DNA from 3 places in the Microbacterium sp. 01T413_2 genome. Region 1 is predicted to be linked to each of the others. Evidence: riboswitches for the same ligand, from Rfam matches in the RefSeq annotation. Region 1 holds a riboswitch; each other region holds the start of a gene.

The links. Region 1 has a riboswitch for thiamine pyrophosphate ahead of AC1DMN_RS03935 (ECF transporter S component). Riboswitches for the same ligand answer to the same signal wherever they lie in the genome.
Region 2: linked by a shared signal. The riboswitch ahead of thiM (hydroxyethylthiazole kinase) and the one ahead of AC1DMN_RS03935 (ECF transporter S component) in region 1 are both predicted to bind thiamine pyrophosphate.
Region 3: linked by a shared signal. The riboswitch ahead of thiO (glycine oxidase ThiO) and the one ahead of AC1DMN_RS03935 (ECF transporter S component) in region 1 are both predicted to bind thiamine pyrophosphate.

The regions. Positions count from the first base shown of each region.
Region 1 is NZ_JBFTQL010000003.1:280,424-283,690, forward strand. It holds gene AC1DMN_RS03930 (D-alanyl-D-alanine carboxypeptidase family protein) at 1-1,174, opposite strand, end outside; TPP riboswitch at 1,412-1,521, shown strand; gene AC1DMN_RS03935 (ECF transporter S component) at 1,517-2,167, shown strand; gene AC1DMN_RS03940 (ABC transporter ATP-binding protein) at 2,164-3,267, shown strand, end outside.
Region 2 is NZ_JBFTQL010000013.1:8,538-11,804, forward strand. It holds gene AC1DMN_RS08830 (bifunctional hydroxymethylpyrimidine kinase/phosphomethylpyrimidine kinase) at 1-1,267, opposite strand, end outside; gene thiM (hydroxyethylthiazole kinase) at 1,264-2,130, opposite strand; TPP riboswitch at 2,121-2,214, opposite strand; gene AC1DMN_RS08840 (HoxN/HupN/NixA family nickel/cobalt transporter) at 2,271-3,242, opposite strand; gene AC1DMN_RS08845 (urease accessory protein UreD) at 3,232-3,267, opposite strand, start outside.
Region 3 is NZ_JBFTQL010000043.1:758-4,024, reverse strand. It holds gene AC1DMN_RS17125 (HupE/UreJ family protein) at 1-851, opposite strand, end outside; gene AC1DMN_RS17120 (DUF6882 domain-containing protein) at 877-1,608, opposite strand; TPP riboswitch at 1,702-1,802, shown strand; gene thiO (glycine oxidase ThiO) at 1,796-2,941, shown strand; gene thiS (sulfur carrier protein ThiS) at 3,053-3,267, shown strand, end outside.

The sequences.
Region 1 (3,267 bases):
TGGCGGCGGCGGCGTAGTTCTCCTCCGTACCCCAGACCTCGCGGGCGAGCCGGTCGGCGTAGTTGTTCGCGGAGCCGAGCAGGATCCCCTCGTAGAGCTGGTACTGGGTGAGGGATCCGTCCACAGGCACGTCGAGCGCGGACTGATCCTGCCTCAGGTAGCTCAGGTAGTCGTCGCTGTCGGCCTGGGTGAACGCGAACGACGGACCCTGCTCGCCGGGCTTGAGCGGAAGCTTGTCGAGCGAGGCGAGCACTGTCACCAGCTTCGTGATGCTGGCCATCGGCACCTGCTGCTCGGCCGAGGCGATCGTGCCGATGCCCTCGACGCCCACGGCGGCGCTGCCCGTGGCAGGCCAGGCCGCAGCCGCCGCAGGGGCGGCGGCCGGCTGGAACTCGACCGCGGAGGCGACGGGCTGCACGGCGTTCAGCGGCCAGAGCGCGGTCGTGGCGCCGTACGCCACGATCACGGCGAGCACTCCGACGAACGGCAGCAGCACGCCGGGCCGGACGAGGGTTCGGTGCGGGGCGTCGTCGAGCAATGACCGGGAGGGAGCCGTCGCGGCGGCCGTACCGGTGCCCACCCGGGCCACGTCCACCCAGGTGAGAGCGGCGGTCGGGGTACGGTCGGGGCCGCGGACCAGCCCTGCGGAGGGCAGCGGTCGCACGGGGGCGACGGGGGTCCGGTCGGCATCGGTGCCGGCGGCTGCCTGCGGCACGGAGGCTGGTTCGGTAACGGCGGTCCGACCTGCGCCGACGGCGGGGACGAGGGGCGTCGGCTCGACGATCGGATCCTCCGGCAGCGCGGGCGGCGCCGACTCCGACGGTGCGGTCGGTGCCGACAGGGCGGGCGGTGCGATCTCGATGGCCGGATCCTTCTCGGCGACCGCCGACTCGGAGGTCGAGGCCGACCCAGAGGGAACCGCATCCGTCGCTCCTCCGAACAGCGATGCGGAGGGGGTCGACTCGGGTGCGGGGAACAGCGGTGCGGCGGGAGGGACGTCCTGCGCGGGGAACAGCGACGCGGATCCGCTCCGCTCCGGCGTCGTCGAGAACAGTCCAGCCGGCTCGACCGCGGTCTCGTCGATCTCCGTTTCGGTGCCCTCTGCATCGAGTGCGTCAGCGTCGACGATCTCCGGATCGACCTGGGCGGCCCCCGGACCGTCGTCATTGTTCACCCCCCTACCGTATCGGGCGCCCCTGTCAACGGCGGGTATCCTGCGCGGGTATCCTGCGCGTTCGGGCGGTCCGGGAGGCCGGGGCGATCACGACGCGGTCAGGGCGATCCGCCCGCTCGAGACCGCCGCAGGATGACCCTCCGCGCGAACCGAGGGCATCCGGCGACAGCGCAGGGGATGGGCTGCGTCGCACCACGACGAGGCGGTCGCCGCCACTTCCTCACGGCGCTAGAATGGGCGGATCACCACGGGAGTCCGGCGAGCCGGGCTGAGAGGGAGCGAATCGCGCTTCGACCGTCGAACCTGATCCGGATCATGCCGGCGCAGGGAGGAGTTTCCATGATGCACACATCCGTCCGCGCGTCCGAGACGAACGCAGACAGCACGCAGAGCCGGGGCCTCGGCCGTCCGGGACTGTGGCGCTGGCGCGTCGTCGACATCGTCGTCGCCAGCGTGATCGCCGTCGCGTGCGCCGGCGTCTTCCTGCTGTGGGACATCGTCCACGTCGGACCGAGCGCCCTGCTCACCCCGCTGCTTCCCGGCCTGCAGGAACTGCTCGCCGGCCCGTGGCTGCTCGCCGGAGTGCTCGGCGGTCTCATCATCCGCAAGCCCGGTGCGGCGCTGTACACCGAGCTCGTCGCCGCGGTGATCGAGTCGCTCGTCGGCAACCAGTGGGGCCCGCTGACGATCGTGTCGGGGCTCGTGCAGGGCCTCGGCGCCGAACTCGTGTTCCTGGTCTTCCTGTACGCCTCGTGGCGGCTGCCCGTCGCGCTGCTCGCGGGAGCCGCCGCCGGTCTCGCCTGCGGCATCAACGACCTGATCCTGTGGTACCCCGGATCCGGGACCCTGTTCATCACGGTCGCGCTGATCTCCGCCACGGTGTCGGGCCTGATCGTCGCGGGCCTCGGCGGGTGGCTCATCACGCGGGGCCTCGCCGCGACGGGCGCCCTCAGCCGCTTCGCCTCCGGGCGTTCCGCGGCTGCGCGGGTGTGAGCGCGGCACGGCCAGGAACGCCCGCGCGGCTCGAAGCGCACGGCTGGGGCTGGCGCTACGCCACCCGGCGTCGCTGGGCGATCCGTCACGCCTCCGTCCAGATCGAGCCGGGGGAGCGCGTGCTGCTGCTCGGCGCTTCCGGATCGGGCAAGTCGACCCTCCTGCAGGGCCTCGGCGGCGTGCTCGGCGGCGCCGACGAGGGCGAGGCCGAGGGAGCGCTGCTCGTCGACGGGGTCCCGGCGGACCGCGCCCGCGGCAGGGTGGGAATGGTGCTTCAGGATCCGGACACGCAGACGATCCTGGCTCGCGTGGGCGACGACGTCGCCTTCGGGTGCGAGAACCTCGGAGTTCCGCGGGCGGAGATCTGGCCGCGTGTGGACGCAGCCCTCGCCGCCGTCGGGCTGGACCTGCCCCTCGATCGGCCGACCTCGGCGCTGTCCGGCGGGCAGAAGCAGCGGCTCGCGCTCGCCGGCGTGCTCGCGATGCGTCCGGGGGCGATCCTGCTCGATGAGCCGACGGCGAACCTGGATCCCGCCGGCGTCGCCGAGGTGCGTCGCGCGGTCGGCTCGGCGCTGGACGCCACCGGGGCGACCCTGGTGGTGATCGAGCATCGCATCGACGTGTGGATCGACCTCGTCGATCGCGTGATCGTGCTCGGCACGACGGACGACACGACGGTCGTGATCGCCGACGGCGACCCGCGCGCAGTGCTGGAGGAGCGTGCCGACGAGCTCGCCGCGATGGGCGTGTGGGTGCCGGGCATCGACGTCGCGGCGCGGGCCAGAGCGCTGGTCCGCGCGCCGTCGCCGTCACCGGAGGCGCCCACCGGACCCGTCTCCGGACCGCCATGCCGTGGTCCGGGTCGCGCGGCCGGCGAGCGCGGCGCGGGCGGCGACGGCGGCGAGGAACTGCTCCGCGCCGACGGTCTCGTGGTCGGCCGCGCGAAGGGGATCCCGGTCGCCGGACCGTTCGACCTCGTGGTCCGCGCCGGCGAGGTGCTCGGGATCACGGGTCCGAACGGCGCAGGCAAGTCCACGCTCGGGCTCACCCTCGCCGGTCTCATCCCGCCCCAGCGCGGACGGGTGCGCGCCACTGCGGCC
Region 2 (3,267 bases), on a different contig from region 1:
GCGCCTCGTCGCCGCCGAGATGCCCGCCCTTCACGAGCACCAGCGCACCGGTCGCCGCCGCGAGCCGCTGCGCCTGGCCGAGGGCGCCCGTCCAGCTCGTCGCCGCAGGCTCCCGTACGAGGACGGCCAGTTCGGGGAGGTTCGGAGTGAGGAGGTCGGCCAGCGGCAGCAGCGCGCGCAGGGCCTGCTCCGCTTCGGTGTCCAGCAGCCGGTCCCCGCTGGTGGCGACCATGACCGGATCCAGCACGACCGTGGGCGGGCGGTGCGCTCGCAGCCACGATTCGACCTCCGCGATGACCGCGGCCTCTGCGAGCATTCCGATCTTCACGGCGTCGACCCGCACGTCGTCGCCGATCGCGTCGAGCTGGGCGCGCAGGAATGCGGCGGGCGGGACGTGCACGGCCCGGACGCCGCGGGTGTTCTGCGCGGTCAGAGCGGTGATCGCGGCCATGCCGTAACCGCCGTTCGCGGCGATCGCCTTGAGATCCGCCTGGATTCCCGCGCCCCCGGAGGGGTCGCTGCCGGCGATCGAGAGCACCCGCGGCACGCCGCCCGCACCCCAGGCCCGCAGCAGCGTGCGCGCCGCGTCCCGAGGATCCGGGGCCGCGCACAGTGCGGACACCACGGCGACGCCGGCCGCGCCCGCCGCACGCAGGGCGGCCACATCCTCACGGCTGATGCCGCCGATCGCGACGCACGGCAACGAGCTGGCCGCGGCGAACGCGGCGAATCCGGCCACGCCCAGCTCCGGCGGGTGGTTGCGCTTGGTGGTCGTGGGGTGGATCACTCCCACACCCAGGTAGTCGACGGTGCCGGCCGGCAGCACCGTCGCGGCTTCGAGGTGCGCCGGCTGGTTCGCCGTGAGGCCGACGATCGCATCGGGGCCGAGCACCGAACGGGCGACGAGGGGCGACACGTCCGACTGGCCGATGTGGATGCCGTCCACGCGCGCGCCGCGGCGCCGCGCCTCCACGACGGCGTCGAGCCGATCATCGACGACGAGCAGCGCCCGCCCCGCGATGACCTCGGAGAGCTCGACGAGCTGCTCCACGATCGCGGCGTCATCGGCGTCCTTGTCGCGCAGCTGCACGATCCGGACACCGCCCGCCACGGCGGCGTCGACCACGGCGGGCACTCCGCGTGCACCGCTCAGCACGGGGTCCGTGACGAGGTAGAGCGCAAGGTCTTCCGCCGTCAGCCTTCGCCGCGAGGTCGCCTCGCGGGTGCCGGCGTGGCGCGGCGCGGTGGCGACGTCTGCGAGCGTCATGCCGTGGCCTCCGCCGTCTCGATCGCCACGGCCTCGACGCGTGCGCGCGCCGTGAGGGACTCCGGCCGGATCGCCGCGAGCGCGTCGAGCAGGGCGACGGCGAAGGATCCGGGACCGTCGGATCGGGAGGCGGCGTCCTCGGCGGCCAGCGTGTAGACGAGGGTGGCCGCGGAGGCGGCGACCAGAGGGCTGTCGCCGGTCTGCCGCGCAGCCCCGAGGAAGRCGGCCATCACCGCACCCAGCGCGCAGCCGCCCCCTGTGACACGGGTGAGCAGGGCATCACCGTTCGCGATCCGGATCTCGTGCTCGGCGTCGACGAGGAGGTCGACGGGGCCCGATACGGCCACCGCTCCCCCAGTGCTCCGGGCCACTTCGCGGGCTGCGCCACCCGCCGCCTCGGTGCCGTCCAGTGCATCCACGCCGCGTCCGCCCAGGCTGCGGCCGGCGAGGGCGAGGATCTCCGACGCGTTGCCGCGGATGAGGGTGGGACGCAGCGCGAGCAGGTCCTGCGCCAGCGCGGTGCGCACCGGCAGCACGCCGACCGCGACCGGATCCAGCACCCACGGCGTCCCCGCCGTGCGCGCACCGCCGACGGCCTCGAGGCTCGCCGAGCGCTGCTCGGGCGTGGGCGTGCCGAGGTTGACCAGGAGCCCGGACGAGATCGCGGCGAACATGCCGGCTTCGCCCGTGATGTCCACCATCGCGGGAGCCGCGCCGAGCGCGAGCAGCACGTTCGCCGTGAAGCCGGTCACGACCGAATTCGTGATGCACTGCACGAGCGGGGGCTCCGCCCGCAGCTTCGTGAGAAGGTCCGCGGCGGATTCCACCGTGGACTCGGACGACAATTCCAGACGCGCGTTCATCGCGACATCCCTTCGCTAGTACGACCTAGATCAGGTTCGACGGGTGTGATCTCAGCCGCGGATGCGGCACCCCGTGTCACTGCGGGCCAGTCTAGCCAGGCGCCTTCGCCTCGCACGCCTCGCGCGCGGCGAAGGCGCGGTCAGTCCAGCGGGGACCGCTCTGCGGACCGCTGTCCGTTCACGACCCCGGCCCACGCTGCGGCGGCCGCCCAGAAGACGATCAGCAGCCCGGTCAGGACGAACCCGAGCGCGTTCAGATCGAGCTCGCCCACGGCGCGCGCGAAGCCACTCGGGTGCGGCAGGCTCCGCAGCGCCACCCCCGCGAGCTCGGCGACGCCGATCACGAGCGCGACGACGATYGACACGCCCGTCACCAGCAGGTCGTAGCGCCGCATCGCCCGCTCGCGTCCGGTCGAGCCCCACGAGTATGCGCGCCGCGACATCGCCCCCTGAGCGGAGTCCAGCAGCGACATGCCCGCGGCGAACAGCACCGGGAGGATCAGGATCATCCGCCACGGCACGGCACGGGACGCTGCGGAGCCGGCGAGGGCCAGCAGACCGATCTCCGTCGCCGTGTCGAAGCCCAGGCCGAACAGCAGGCCCACGACGTACATCCGCGACGGTCGGTCGATCACGGCGTTGAGCCGGCCCACCAGCGCCCATGCGGGACCGCCGTGCCGATGATCGCCGGGCCGGCGACGGCGGCGCAGGGCGAGGATGTTCGCCCCCGCGATGACGAGCAGGAAGACGCCCGACACGACCGGACCGATGACGCCCGTCCAGACCTGCAGCGGCGAGTCCGGATCCGAGATTCCCGCGGCGAGCGCGCCGACACCTAACGCCAGTAGCACGCAGAGGACCGAGACGACGCTCGCGTGACCGAGGGAGAACCACAGGCCCACGCCCCGTGCCGGGCGCCCGCGCGCGAGGAGCTGCCGCGTCGTGTTGTCGATCGCGGCGATGTGGTCGGCGTCGAACGCATGCCGGAGTCCGAGCAGATACGCGGTGACCCCCAGCCCGATGCCGAGCGGAGATCCCGCGGACAGCAGCAGCGCACCCCATCCGAGAACGTGCAGCGCACCGACGACGTATGCGGTCGGGCTAGGCCTCATGGATCAGTTCCTTCCGCAGCGCGCC
Region 3 (3,267 bases), on a different contig from region 1:
CGTCGGAGCCGCTCCTCCCAGAGATGCCAGCCCGCGACGGCGGCGATCGACAGCGCGATGGCGGGCTCGACCAGATTCGCACCGATGTGCACGAGCCCGAGCGCGGCGAGCAGCAACGTGATCGAGTGCGCGAGGGTGAAGCAGGTCGCGGCGAGGACCACGTCGCGCAGCCGGCGCGAGCTGATGATGAGCGCGATGAGGAACAGGATGTGGTCGATCCCGGTCAGCAGGTGCTCGGCGCCGAGCAGGAAGAACTCGGCGAAGCGCGCGGTCCAGGGCTGCGCCGTCGAGAACTGCGGGTGCGCGGCGTCGAGGGCGGCGCTGCCGCTGCGGCCGTCGATCGCGTACGTCACGATCGTCTTGGTGTCCCTGACCATGCCCTCGGCGTCGGGGAACAGCGTGCTGTGCACGACCAACGCGCCGCCGTGGCCGGCCGCGCACGCATAGCGGATCCCGAAACGGGCGTAATCGGTCGCGTCCCTGGTGTGGAACACCGCGGGGCCGTCAGGATGCGGTGCACAGGCCGAGCCGCCGTCGACCGCAACGGTGAATCGTTTCGTGGTGTACGCGAGGATGGCGGCGGCGTGGTCGGCGAGCACCTGGTTCTCCGCGCCCGGCCGAGGGTGCTCGATGGCAGTGGCGAAGAGCGCGGGGTCGTCCTGCGCCTTGGCGGCGGACGCGCTGAGCAGCTCGTACTGGAGGTCGAACTCGACTCGGACATCGCTCGGGCCGGTCGCGGTGAGGTCGGCATACGCGACCGTGGTCACATGCGCCCAGGCCGGGCCGGCGGACAGCAGCAGCGCGGCGACGGCGACGGCGAGGGCCACCGCGACGCGCGAGGCCGAGCGCATCTCCGGGTGCTTCGCAACTTCCGGATCAGGCCTGCGGGGCCTGCCCGAGCTGCGACTCGATGCCCGCGATCCGGGCGTACTCGTCGAAGCGGAACGTGGCGCTGCCGCTCGCATCGCTGACGACCGCCGCCGAGTACGCCTCATCGGCCCACTGCATGTTCCAGCCGGCGAGCCGGGCCAGATCCCACACGGAGGAGCGCGCGTCGGAGAGCGTCAGCTCGGACAGGATCCGAGGCAGGGCGACGACAGCGTCGGCGACCGTGAGCGGCGGAAGGGCTGCGTCCAGCAGGAACACGGCGCGCGTGCCGCTGCCGACCGGGGCGGAGTAGTACGGCGAGCGTCCGGTGATCTCCTCGGCGATCGCGCCGACCTGATGCGCGGCACCGGCGATCCAGCCGTCCAGGTCCGCGTCGATCTCGGCCGGGAACGGCAGCTCCGGATTGGACAGCGCATCGATCGAATAGGTCGTGCCGTAGTCGCGGAGGCCGGCGACGGACGGATCGGATCCGCCCTGCGGGTGTGCCCAGGCCCACATCAGCGAACGGGGTCCCGGGGCGATCGTGGCGACGAGCGATGCCCGCGCGACGAGCTGGCGGCTCGGATCGGTCTCCGACGTGAAGGTGAGGGTGCCCGCTGCAAGGTCGACGTCCCAGCGGTGCTCGCCCAGGGCGGCGGTCGCGGTGACCAGCTGGTCCTGGCGGAGGGCGGCGAACAGCGCGGCGCGGTCGGCGAGGGGCGCGAGGGCGGGGAACGTCATGCCCTCATCCTGCCGCGCAGGCCTATGAATGCGCCAGTCGCGCCGTCACGGAGGCGGCATCGGTGCATCACCGTCGTCACGACCCCCTAGGGTGGAGGGGTCCGCGGGAGCCCAGAGGGGCTGAGAGGGCCACGTGCCGACCGCTGAACCTGATACGGGTCATACCGTCGTAGGAAAGGGCACAGCCATGCGCATCATCGTCGTCGGCGCCGGGATCATCGGCCTCGCCAGCGCTTCCGAACTGCTTCGACGCGGGCACGAGGTGACCGTGTTCGACCCTGCCCCGGCGGCGGGGGCGAGCCGCGCCGCCGCCGGGATGCTCGCTCCGACCACCGAGCTCGCCTGGGGTCAGGACGCCCTGCATCCGCTGCTGGCAGAGGCGGCGGCGCGGTACCCGGCCTTCGTCGCCGCCCTCGAGGAGCGCACCGGGCTCGGCACAGGCCACCGCCGCACCGCCACACTGGCGGTCGGCGTCGACGCCGCTGACCGGGCGACGCTCGCCGAACTCGCCACGCTGCGCGGAGGCGCCGTGCGGAGGATCACCGGATCGGAGGCGCGGGAGCTCGAGCCCGCGTTCGCCCCCGCCGTGTCCGGGGGACTGCTCGTCTCCGAGGATCATCAGGTCGACCCGCGCCTGGTCACTGCCGCGCTGCTCGCCGAGCTCGGCTCGCGGGTGCGCCTGGACGCGGTGGCCGCCGTCGAACGCGAGCCCGGCTCCGGACGTGCGACCGGGATCCGGTCGGCATCCGGCGAACGCGCGGTTGCCGACGAGGTGCTCGTGGCCGCCGGCCTGGGTGCGACGCTGATCGACGGAGTGCCGCGGCTGCCGCTGCGGCCCGTATGGGGTGACATCCTGCGCCTGCGGGTGCCGGATGCGATCCGCCCGCTGCTCACGCACACGGTCCGCGGACTGGTCCGGGGCTCCGCCGTGTACCTCGTGCCGCGCGAGGACGGCGAGCTCGTGCTCGGCGCCACCGTGCGCGAGGGCGGCGTCGAGGGCGTGCAGGCCGGTGGAGTGCTCGCGCTGCTGCGCGACGCGGAGCGGATCCTGCCCGGCATCGCGGAGTGCGAGGTCGTCGAGGTGCTCGCCCGGGCTCGCCCCGGCAGCCCCGACGCCGTGCCGCTGCTCGGCCGTGTCGCGCCCGGGCTGGTCGTCGCCACCGGGTTCGACCGGCATGGCGTGCTGCTGACGCCGTTGGCCGCTGAGCTCGGTGCGGACCTGGTCGAAGGGCGAGATGTCGCCCCGGCCTTCTCGGCGGCGCTGGATCCGTTCCGCTTCGGCGGCACCGGCGTGGCGGATGCCACCGTCGCCTCTGCTCTCAGCGTCGCCTGAACACCTCGTCCGTCGTGCGCCCGGACCTCGCCGTGCACTCGGCGCCCCGCGCCTCGCCGGTGCCTCTGCAGGTCCCCTCCCGCGTATCCCGCATCCTCCGAAGAAAGGCCGATGATGACCGACACCTCCATTGCCCCCACGATCCGGCTGAACGGCGCCCCGCGTGCCGTCGCGGCCGGATCGTCTCTGCTCGACCTGGTGGCGCAGGTCACCGGGCGCGAGCTCCGCGCCGACGGCGCGCGCGCCGACGGCGGACGTCTCGGCGTCGCCGCGGCGATCGCCGGCTCCGTCGTGCCTCGCACCGGCTGGTCCGTGCGCACTCTCGC